Regions from separate parts of the Alteromonas macleodii ATCC 27126 genome, predicted to be linked through region 1. Evidence: predicted binding sites of a transcription regulator. Region 1 holds the regulator's gene; each other region holds the start of a gene.
The links. The regulator FNR, encoded in region 1, switches genes on or off when oxygen is low (the NO sensors DNR and NnrR bind a similar motif). The targets are predictions, from matches to a motif close to TTGATCTAGATCAA.
Positions count from the first base shown of each region.

Region 2: MASE_RS10985 (PRC-barrel domain-containing protein) is a predicted target of FNR. The motif match lies at 1,728-1,741, and genes of this name have one in related genera.
Region 3: hemN (oxygen-independent coproporphyrinogen III oxidase) is a predicted target of FNR. The motif match lies at 1,586-1,599, and genes of this name have one in related genera.

Region 1 covers NC_018632.1:2,327,923-2,331,190, reverse strand. The annotation lists gene ttcA (tRNA 2-thiocytidine(32) synthetase TtcA) at 1-84, opposite strand, end outside; gene uspE (universal stress protein UspE) at 233-1,156, opposite strand; gene fnr (fumarate/nitrate reduction transcriptional regulator Fnr) at 1,401-2,138, opposite strand; gene MASE_RS09855 (sulfite exporter TauE/SafE family protein) at 2,184-2,843, opposite strand; gene ccoS (cbb3-type cytochrome oxidase assembly protein CcoS) at 2,830-3,060, opposite strand; partial or broken gene MASE_RS09845 (heavy metal translocating P-type ATPase) at 3,062-3,268, opposite strand, start outside.
Region 2 covers NC_018632.1:2,573,980-2,577,247, forward strand. The annotation lists gene MASE_RS10975 (LysR family transcriptional regulator) at 1-623, opposite strand, end outside; gene MASE_RS20075 (hypothetical protein) at 750-917, opposite strand; gene MASE_RS10980 (MaoP family protein) at 1,317-1,673, shown strand; gene MASE_RS10985 (PRC-barrel domain-containing protein) at 1,866-2,615, shown strand; gene MASE_RS10990 (ArsR/SmtB family transcription factor) at 2,712-3,023, opposite strand; gene MASE_RS10995 (rhodanese-like domain-containing protein) at 3,208-3,268, shown strand, end outside.
Region 3 covers NC_018632.1:2,518,022-2,521,289, reverse strand. The annotation lists gene MASE_RS10760 (ATP-binding cassette domain-containing protein) at 1-126, shown strand, start outside; gene hemN (oxygen-independent coproporphyrinogen III oxidase) at 129-1,502, opposite strand; gene MASE_RS10750 (SGNH/GDSL hydrolase family protein) at 1,664-2,401, shown strand; gene MASE_RS10745 (DsbA family oxidoreductase) at 2,484-3,161, shown strand; gene MASE_RS10740 (XdhC family protein) at 3,189-3,268, shown strand, end outside.

The DNA.
Region 1 (3,268 bases):
CTGAAGTTTGTTGAAGTTGTACTTTTGCTTACTTTGCGCAGCATTTAATGGCGACGCGTCAGCACTGTTTGTGCCTAAACTCATAATTAACTAGCTTGGTTTGTTATAAAGCCACCATTATACATTAAAGCGGCTTTTCGAGACCATGCTTGTGAAGTTAAATTTGTTGGTGACATACCGTGTTGGCCGCTAAGTAACGGCAAACACGGGCTATGCGGTACTGATAAAAAGACTACACCGACAACGGCGACACAAATCCATCTGGCTTAATAGCAAGCACATCGCAATTGAGTTCGTCGATCACGTGTTCTGCAGTGTTACCAATTAGGGCCGCTGAAATGCCCACACGGCCAACGGTACCAATAACTACCAGCTCTGCATCCAGTGTTTTTGCCACTTGCGGGATGACCTTTTCCGGAAGGCCTTCTCTTACTACGCATTTGTTCTCAGGAATACCGTACTTTAACGCGTGACTACGCATTTCCTTTAAATGATGATTTTTTACCGCGTCGTGATAGGTATCGGGGTCGAACTCAGGCACTTCTATGGCGATATTAAGTGGTGTAGAAGGGTAACTGTTGACCAAATTTACGCTCCCTTTCAATAAAGAGGCGTAGTCGTTAGCAATGAGGGTGAGCTTATCGTTAAGTGCGGCGTGCTCATCGTCTTCACTGCCTACGTTTACTGCAGCAATAATCTCTCCTCCTTCTGGCCAGTCGTGCTCTTTAACGAGCAATACTGGCCGAGGGCATTTACGCATTAAATGCCAGTCGGTGGGGGTGAAAATAACAGAAGCAAGATCGTCGTGCTTTTTGGTTGCCTTTACCACTAAATCTATCTGATTGTTTAGGGTGTAGTAAATAATCGACTCATACGCACGATTATTCCATTCTACAACGATATCAGTTTCAGTGAATCCTTGTTCTCTTAAGTGGGTGGCAAGCCATTTTGCATGCTCCTTTGTAACTGCATCGCGCATTGACTCGCGCTCATCCGGGCTAAGCATGGTCGTCATATCATAAGATAAGTCGTATACCACCATCATTGCGGTAACTGAAGCGCCTGTTTTTGAAGCGAGTTCATAAGCTCGGCTTAGTGCAGGTTGGTTATCGCGCTCGGCATCTACCACGGCCAGAATTCGTTTACACTCAATCATAACGTCCCCCTAACTACGAAACTTAGTAGCGGCTGTCGAAATCGAAGCTTTCTAATACTAACTATAAACGACATTGGGAAAAACGTAAGTTGTTTTAGATCAAGAATTTTACGAGGCGACCATGAGTGAACCTACCTAATTGAATATGGAGCAACCGGCGTGGCGCTGAAAGGGTAGATAAGTGGCTAACACAGGTTACAAAAAAGCGCGCTTAGTGCGCGCCTTATTTAACACTTAAAAAGGACTAACCGCAGACAACGCTAGGGCCGTTAAGCGCCGCTAGTTTGGTGTTTAGCCTATCGAAATCCAAAATAGTAATAAGCTTGCCGTCTACTTTTATGATGTTGTCTTTTTGAAAACGGCTTAACAGACGACTAATCGTTTCAATCGTTAATCCTAAATAGTTTCCAATTTCGTTGCGCGTCATGGTTAAGTGGAATTCTCTATGGGAAAAGCCACGCTCTTCAAAGCGTTGCGACAGGTGTGAGATGAAATACAGTAAGCGCTCTTCTGCAGTTCGCTTGTTTAAAAGCATGATCATGTCGTGATCTTGTTTTATTTCAGCGCTCATGAAGCTCATGATCTGGTGACGTAGCTTTGGAAATTGCACTGACATTTCGTCGAGGGTCTCGTAGGGAAGCTCACACACCATGGCAGTTTCTAACGCAGAGGTATAGCTTTGGTGCTTGTTCTCTCTTAATGCATCGAAACCGATAATGTCACCAGGAAAGTGGAAGCCGGTAATCTGTTCTTCACCTTCGGTATTAGTCACAAATGATTTGAATGAACCGGTTCTCACTGCAAATAGAGAACGGAATTTATCACCAGTTTGAATCAGCGTGTCACCTTTATGAAGCGGCTTCTTGCGTTCAATAATATCGTCAAGAGACTCGATTTCTGTTTTGTTTAACGCCACCGGTAAACACAGGTGACTGAAACTACAGTTTTGACAGTGAATAGAAAATTGGCTTCCTTTGCTCATAATGCACGCTCTCTAAAAGAATACCCGACAATAATACACCCATTTTTAAACGATTGCGCCATGAATAAGATAAGCTGCATATATTGCCATTATTACTGCAATAATTTGTCTAAAATGGTTATGTTGAAAACTTTGAACAATATATTGGCTACCAGCGCTTGCAGCGAGCAAGGTGGGTAATGTACCCAAACCGAAGAAGAACATAATAGCAGCGCCTTCTAGCGCGTTACCCGCCGCGAGAGACCAGGTAAGTGTGGAATACACCAAACCGCAAGGAAGCCAACCCCAAATAAAACCATAAGGCAACGCACTTAAAGGGGTCTTAAATGGCAAAAAGCGTTTTGAAAGCGGCTGGACTTTGGAAAATAGGCCTTTACCCGCATTTTCCAGCACTGTTAAGCCAGTCCACCACTTACCCAAATAACACGCCAGTAGAAGCAACATGATTCCGCTAAGTAGGGAAAGGGCATAGTTGGCAAGAGGTATATAATCTGCTGCAATTTTTCCAAGTGCCCCGGTTATTGCTCCGGCGATGGTATAGCTCACTATACGTCCCATGTTATAGGCGAGGGTATAGGGTAGTGCTGAAGCGCCTTTAGGCGATACCATCCTTAACGCAGCGACAATTCCACCGCACATTCCCACACAGTGAACTCCGCCGGCTAAGCCGATAAGAAAGGCAGAGAAGTAGTTAATCCCTTCCATGTGGCGCTTGGCTTTTGTCTACTTTACTGTCTTGAAGTTGCTTGCGTTGCTCAGCTAGCTTTTTTTCTTCTGGCGGAAGATCATCGTCAAACAATATGCTATAACCTTGGCGATCTAAATCTTCAAATTGATTGGTTTTCACCGCCCAAAAGAATATCACGATAGCGACGGCAACAATGATGATGGCGATTGGAATTAATACGTAAATAATACTCATGCTATTTGCTCAAAAGTCGCGTTGAGTTTGTGACCACAATGATACTGCTTAACGACATACCAACAACAGCCATCCACGGTGAAAGTAGGCCTGATACGGCGAAAGGTAAGATCAAAACGTTGTAACCTACCGACCAGCCGATATTTTGCCTTATTTTTTGCTTCACTTGATGCGCAGTTCGAATAAGCTCTGGTACAGAAAGCAGTTG
Region 2 (3,268 bases), 250 kb from region 1:
GAATTGGTTCTTAACTTTGCATCGCGAAGTTGAGGGTAAGCAGTAAGCAACCAGTCTCTTGCCTTAGTTCCCCAATCAATAGCCACAAAATCTGCTGCATCAATAGTCTCAGACGCTTGTCCAATTCTATATAGCGCCAAATCCTGCTCTAGCAATACATCACTGTTTACTTCTTCAGATTTCAACGGTTCAGTGGAGAATGATAAGTCTGTCACCCTTTCGTGCAATTGTCGCGAAAGGGTATCTAACGTAAGAACTTCAGCCTTTACTGACCAATCGGGAAACGAGTTGTGTAGGTGACTGAGCATCTGAGGCAATAACAGCTCGCTCGCCAGCTGTGTTGCGCCGCAAACAACATATTCAGAGGATTGAATTTGGAGCTCTTGTTTTGCTTCGTTTAGCGTTGCGCATAATTGCCTAGCGTAAGGCAGAAGTTTCTCACCAGATTGAGTGAGCTGTATACTGTTGCGTTGCCTAATAAAAAGCGTGGTATGAAAATACTCTTCAAGTAGCTTTATGCGCGCACTGACTGCAGATTGAGTAAGGTAAAGGTTTTCAGCCGCTTTACCAAAGTGACGAGTTTTTGCCACCTCTATAAAGGTGGTGAGAAAGCGTATATCCATGCTTATTGTACAACCGAATCAAAGTGGGTCTAAATTGACACAGATAATACGGCAAGTAAACACAAAAGCACAGAAGCGCACCGCTATAAACGGTACGCTTTATTAAAATTTCACCAACTCGCTGAATTAATACTCTTCTTGGTGCAGGCGACGCTGTTTGTCACGGCGTTGCAGGTCACGCTTCTGCTTTTCCTTTACAGTACTTTGACGTTTGGAATTTGGCTTTTTAGCGTGAAAATCTTCCTCTTCTACCGAGTCCCATTCATCACGCTGGTAACGATAGTCTTTACTCATTGACTTCTCTGGGTTGTTAACACACCTCAATTATTATCTTAAGCGACAAAATAGAAAACGAATTTTAATCATCGTAGCGACAAGAATTTTTGATTATTCCCATCAGTGATTTTCATAGACTTTTAACGTCCAACTCATTTACGCTCGTGTAATAGCGACGCCCGTTGCAGGGCCAATAAATAAAAACTTACATTTTACTTTAATTTCAAAAACTTAGGCATATCACGCTTGAGGTTATCCCCTCGCACTTTCTGTATACTTTTCAAACGCAATCTTAAATTTAGTGTTAGATTTTATACCGTTAAAAATTTTTTATTGATAAGAGAAAAATCTTTTGTTTTATCTTCGTTTTTAATTATCTTAAAAGTGCGCTGAACAAAACATTACGTTGGGTACAACATGAAAAGTTTAGCTATTCGACAATCTGCAAAACCTTATATTGACCGTCAGAAGTTTCCATACGGTTTTCGTAAATCAGGTGACTTCAGTATTACTGAAGCCGATCTTCTAACCCACTACGGCAAAACACTGCTAGGACTTGAAAGTGGCGAATTGTCGCCTGAAAGTGATGATGAGAGACATTTCGTCGAATTCGTTACAGGTAAAGTTGAAGCTAGCAATAACCTAGAAAAAGCCTGGGCGAAATACGTCAGATTAGCAAGGGGCAAAAAGCACTTCTACACCCTTCACAGCAGTGCGAGTAACCAGTCAGACTATGATGAAGATTACTCTGATGAAGAATTCGATGTAGCATAATGCTACAGCATTACTAAAAAGCTCGCTCCGGCGAGCTTTTTTGTTATTGAACAAATGATCTCAATCAACTTCAGACAAGAACAAAATGAAGAAACATTAAGGACTGTCTACACTTAGTAGTAATACAGAGTGATGTGCAGTGAATCATGCATTTCATTCTGAAAAACGAGCCCATGCAAAGGAGGCGCAACGATGATCATCAGTTCAAAACAGCTTACTCACTTTTCTATTCATGCCCTTGATGACAAAGTGGGCGGCATCCGCGATATCCTTTTCGACGACGAAACTTTCACTGTTCGCTACTTGGTCGCAGATACCAATACTTGGCTACCGCTTAGCCGTAAAGTGGTGATATCACCTATATCTGTCAAACAGTTAGATGAAGATAGTGAGTCTGTTCATATCAATATGACAGTTGATACATTAAAAAACAGCCCCTCTATTGACGAACATAAGCCTGTGTCACGTGAATACGAAGAAAATCTCTTCAAATATTTTGGTTACGGATACTATTGGATTGGACCAGGAGCTTGGGGGGAGTTCGCACATCCAAATGAACTGGTCGAATTACAGCGCGCTGAAGAGTCTGAAACTGAAAACCCGAAAAAGAGCACCAACCACCTAAGAGCAGTGGGCGAAGTTGGTGGATATGAAGTTGCTACAACCACTGATAACGTTGGCCACATCAGTAACTTCGTCATTGACACCGAGAGCTGGAAGATAATCATGCTAGTGGTAGATACCAACAACTGGCTTCCGGGTGGCAAACATCTCGCACTTCTACCTAGCGATATCGAAAGTATCGACTGGGCGGCGCACAGCGTAGTAGTCAATTTAAGTCACGACGAATTGGTTGATAGACCTGAAGTGGAAAGTGAAAAAATATCTGAAGAAGGCTATGTGCCTATGCTTTGCGAGCAACTGAATAAAAACGGAAATTAATAACCGAAGAATGTCACTGTTGGCGATTTTTAGTTAGGAACTTTACAATGTCCGTTGTTGAAGGCGGACATTGTAGCTTAGGATACAAAAAGAAGATTACTCGCAGAAAAATTCGTACATCAAAGCAATCAAACGCTTGACGCGCTCGTCTGCTAAGCGGTAGTAAATAGTTTGACCTTCCCTTCTTGTGGCCACCATTTTTGATTCTCGCAATAAAGCAAGATGCTGAGAAATCACTGGCTGCGAGACGCTAACAACTTCGAGAAGTTCGGTTACCGATTTTTCCTCTTTCAGCAACGAACAAAGCACCATAAGGCGTGTTTTATTCGCGAATTGCTTTAGGAAGATCTCGGCTTCCGCAGCGTGTTCCATTATATCATCTGAACCTATTACCATATCCTCGGACATAAGCACTCTCTATCTGTAAAGTATTTCGGCACCAATTTAGCCATTTACTATACTAAAGTATAAGACATTTTGCCGACCTGCCAATTTATGCGACGAATCCCTGTATTTTACATTGTTTTATTACGCTGACATCAATATATTAGATTTTACTTATTTTAACCAAGTTTAGGCAAAAAGGAAAAGTATGCTTATAGATATGAAGACTCGAATAGAAAACATAGACGATAACTTACGCACTGTATCTG
Region 3 (3,268 bases), 190 kb from region 1:
GTGTTGTTAAAACTTGATGTACTAGGCAGTAACCAAACCCTTTATGCCAGCATTAGCTGTATCTCTCTATCGCGTCTTAAGCTTGATGTAGGGATGCAAGTGATTGCGCGGTTTAAATTGCCCTAGGTTTAAATGGCTTTGGAGTAGCTACTGAGTATTTCACTTGCGTTCAAATAAGCGTCGAAACGCGCACAAATAGCCCGAATGTAAATGCGAGCAGACTCTGGCACTCGAATATACCGAGATGTCGTTTCGATAAGCCCGTCTTCTTTAAGTTCTTCAAGGTTGTTTAAGGCTGAAGCAAAGTATTCATCAAAAATGATGTGGTGCTTGTCGGCAATTGCTTGCTTGTCTACCGCTAAATTGCACATTAAGCTAGAAATCACGTCTCTGCGAATAAGGTCGTCGACACTTAATGACAGCCCAACCTTAGCATTGGGCAGGTGGTTGTCTAACCGACTGTAATATTCTTTTAGCTCCTTAGCATTTTGCGCAAAGGCATTACCTACCGTGCTAATGGCTGATACGCCGAACCCTATAAGGTCGGTGTCGCCACGTAAGGTATACCCTTGAAAGTTGCGGTGAAGCTCGCCTTTATTTTTCGCAATAGCCAGTGAGTCTTTGCTTAAGGCAAAATGATCAAGACCAATCATTTCATAACCTATGTTTGTAAAGCTGTTAACGGCAAGCTTGTAAAGCGCCGCTTTTTCTTCACTACTTGGCAGTGTTTCTTCAGCAAATTTACGCTGCGCTGCGAACCTCTCGGGAAGGTGTGCATAGCTAAAAAGCGAAATACGATCTGGCATCATGGCTTTTGTCGCGGCGATGGTTGATGAGAACGTTTCAATTGACTGATTTGGTAAACCATAAATTAGATCTAAGTTAACTGAGTCGAAACCCAGCGACCGAGCCTCGAATACTAAATCGGCAATGTGAGACGTGCTTTGTATGCGATTTATGGTTTTCTGAACATTGTAATCAGTATCTTGTAAACCAAAGCTAATGCGTGTGTAGCCGAGACATTTTAAGTTTTGAAGATAGTGTTTATCGATATTTCTGGGATCTAACTCAATTGACAGTTCAGCACCTGCTTCAAAGGTAAAGTGTTTCTTAAGCAGGTACATTAAATAAGTATGCTGAGTCTCGCTCAAAAAACTGGGTGAACCGCCACCCAAGTGCAGAGAAACTGCACGCCTGCCGTCAGTTAAATAACGCTTAGACAGGATTTCTTTTTCTATGTAATCTAAATATTCGTCCGCTTTTTCATTGTGACGCGTCACCATTTTATTGCAGCCACAGTAGTAGCACAGCGTTTTGCAAAATGGAATGTGCACGTAGAGACTTACTGCCGGCGCTTTTGACACTGCAAGTGCTTGTGGAAGTATGTCATCTTGTAGCGGTTCAAATTTAAGTGCAGTAGGGTAAGAGGTATAGCGAGGAGCATTCAACGCATATTTGGTAATGGTTGATACGGGGCGTTGTTGTACGGCAATTATTGTCATATTGGCTCTGCACTTATATGTAGATAACTAGGCGCGAATTCAATTCGATGGTTAAAGCTTAATGGATTGCTTAGGAGGCTGATTTGATCTACTTCAAGGTTTTGGTGTTAAACCTGATAATTGTTTTATTTCTTCCAGTCATTTTGTTTCAAGCATTGTGGGTGAGGAAGAAGACCGCTGTACTGCCAGAGCCCGACGGCGAGCGGGTATTAACCTCAGCCGATAGTAAATTGCTATTAACTAATAACGTTTTGGTTATAGGCGATTCTGCTGCCGCTGGTGTTGGTGCAACGACGCAAATGGGGGCACTCACAGGTCTGCTGTACTCAAACCTTGTTAAGCATGGGCCAACGCGAGTGACGTTGAATGCTAAAACAGGTTTTAAAAGTGAAGATGTGCTCAAGCTTCTTCATGAAATGCCTGCCGAGCACTTTTCGTCGGTGCTCGTCTCTGTTGGTGTTAACGACGTGACCAAATTTGTACCGTTGAAACGGTGGCGACAAAACATCGATGCTATTAGTACGCTACTGTCAGATAAATTTGGGGGCGAAACAATATTGTTTACTGCGCTACCGCCAATTCATTGCTTTCCTGCGCTTCCGCAACCTTTGCGTGCACTATTAGGTTACCGCGCGTGGTTACTAAACCAAGCTTTGGCTGATAGCGTAACAGCCCGGGCTAACGCAGACATATTATATGTTAGTGCACTTAATGTGGGCGGAACTATGACGGATATTCAGCAAAGTGGTTTGATGGCAGAAGATGGCTTTCATCCCTCCACTAAAGGCTATGAAATATGGGCACACTCAGCCCTTGAAAAGCTTTCCACGCTTTACAGCACCACAATGGGCACGACAACAAAAGTCACAGCAGAAACTGATGTAACTGCGACGAAATAATCGAAGTTTGGGGTTGAAGTTTCTTTTTGTAACCTTATCTAAGCCCTTATATCTTCATAAATTCAATAAAGCGAGGCCTATCATGGCAGCAAGTGAGCAAGGTGTACAAAGTGCGAGCGGTATGCAGATTGTAACAGTTAATATGGTTTCTGACGTAGTATGTCCATGGTGTATTGTTGGGTACCAGCGTTTGCAAGAAGCCATTAAAACCCTTGATAACATTGAAGTGGATATTAAGTTTCACCCGTTCGAGCTAAACCCCAATATGCCAGAAGAAGGGCAAAACCTTCGCGAGCACATAATGGAAAAGTACGGCATTAGTGAACAGCAAAGCGCGCAGAACAGAGCGCGGTTAGTAGAAGCGGGCGAGCAATTAGGCTTTTCGTTTAACTTTACTGACGACTCTCGCATGCAGAACACGTTTAAGGCCCATCAGCTTATTCACTTTGCTGCAGAAAACGGCCTTGAAGAAGAAATGAAGCTGGCCTTATTTAATGCCTACTTCACAGACGGTAAAAACATTAATGATCTAGGTGTTCTAGTAGCGTTGGCACAAACGGTTGGCCTTGATAAGTCTGAAGCTGAACAAGCGCTTAAGAGTGAAAAATACGCGCAAGCAGTGCGCGAGGAAGAAGCCCTTTGGATGCAGCGTGGTATTCAGAGTGTACCTACTTTTGTCATTGGTAATCAGGGCGTAGCCGGGGCACAAGAGCCAGCAACATTGGCCGCATTTATTGCCCAAGCAGCATCACAGCAATAAGCAGGTTAAACGGGTGTAGAGGTAGTTATGAGTAATCACGTTAACCATTTGTTGGCCCAGTGGCTTCCATTTAAAAACAAGCATAAGTGGGTGTTAGGTTTTATTTT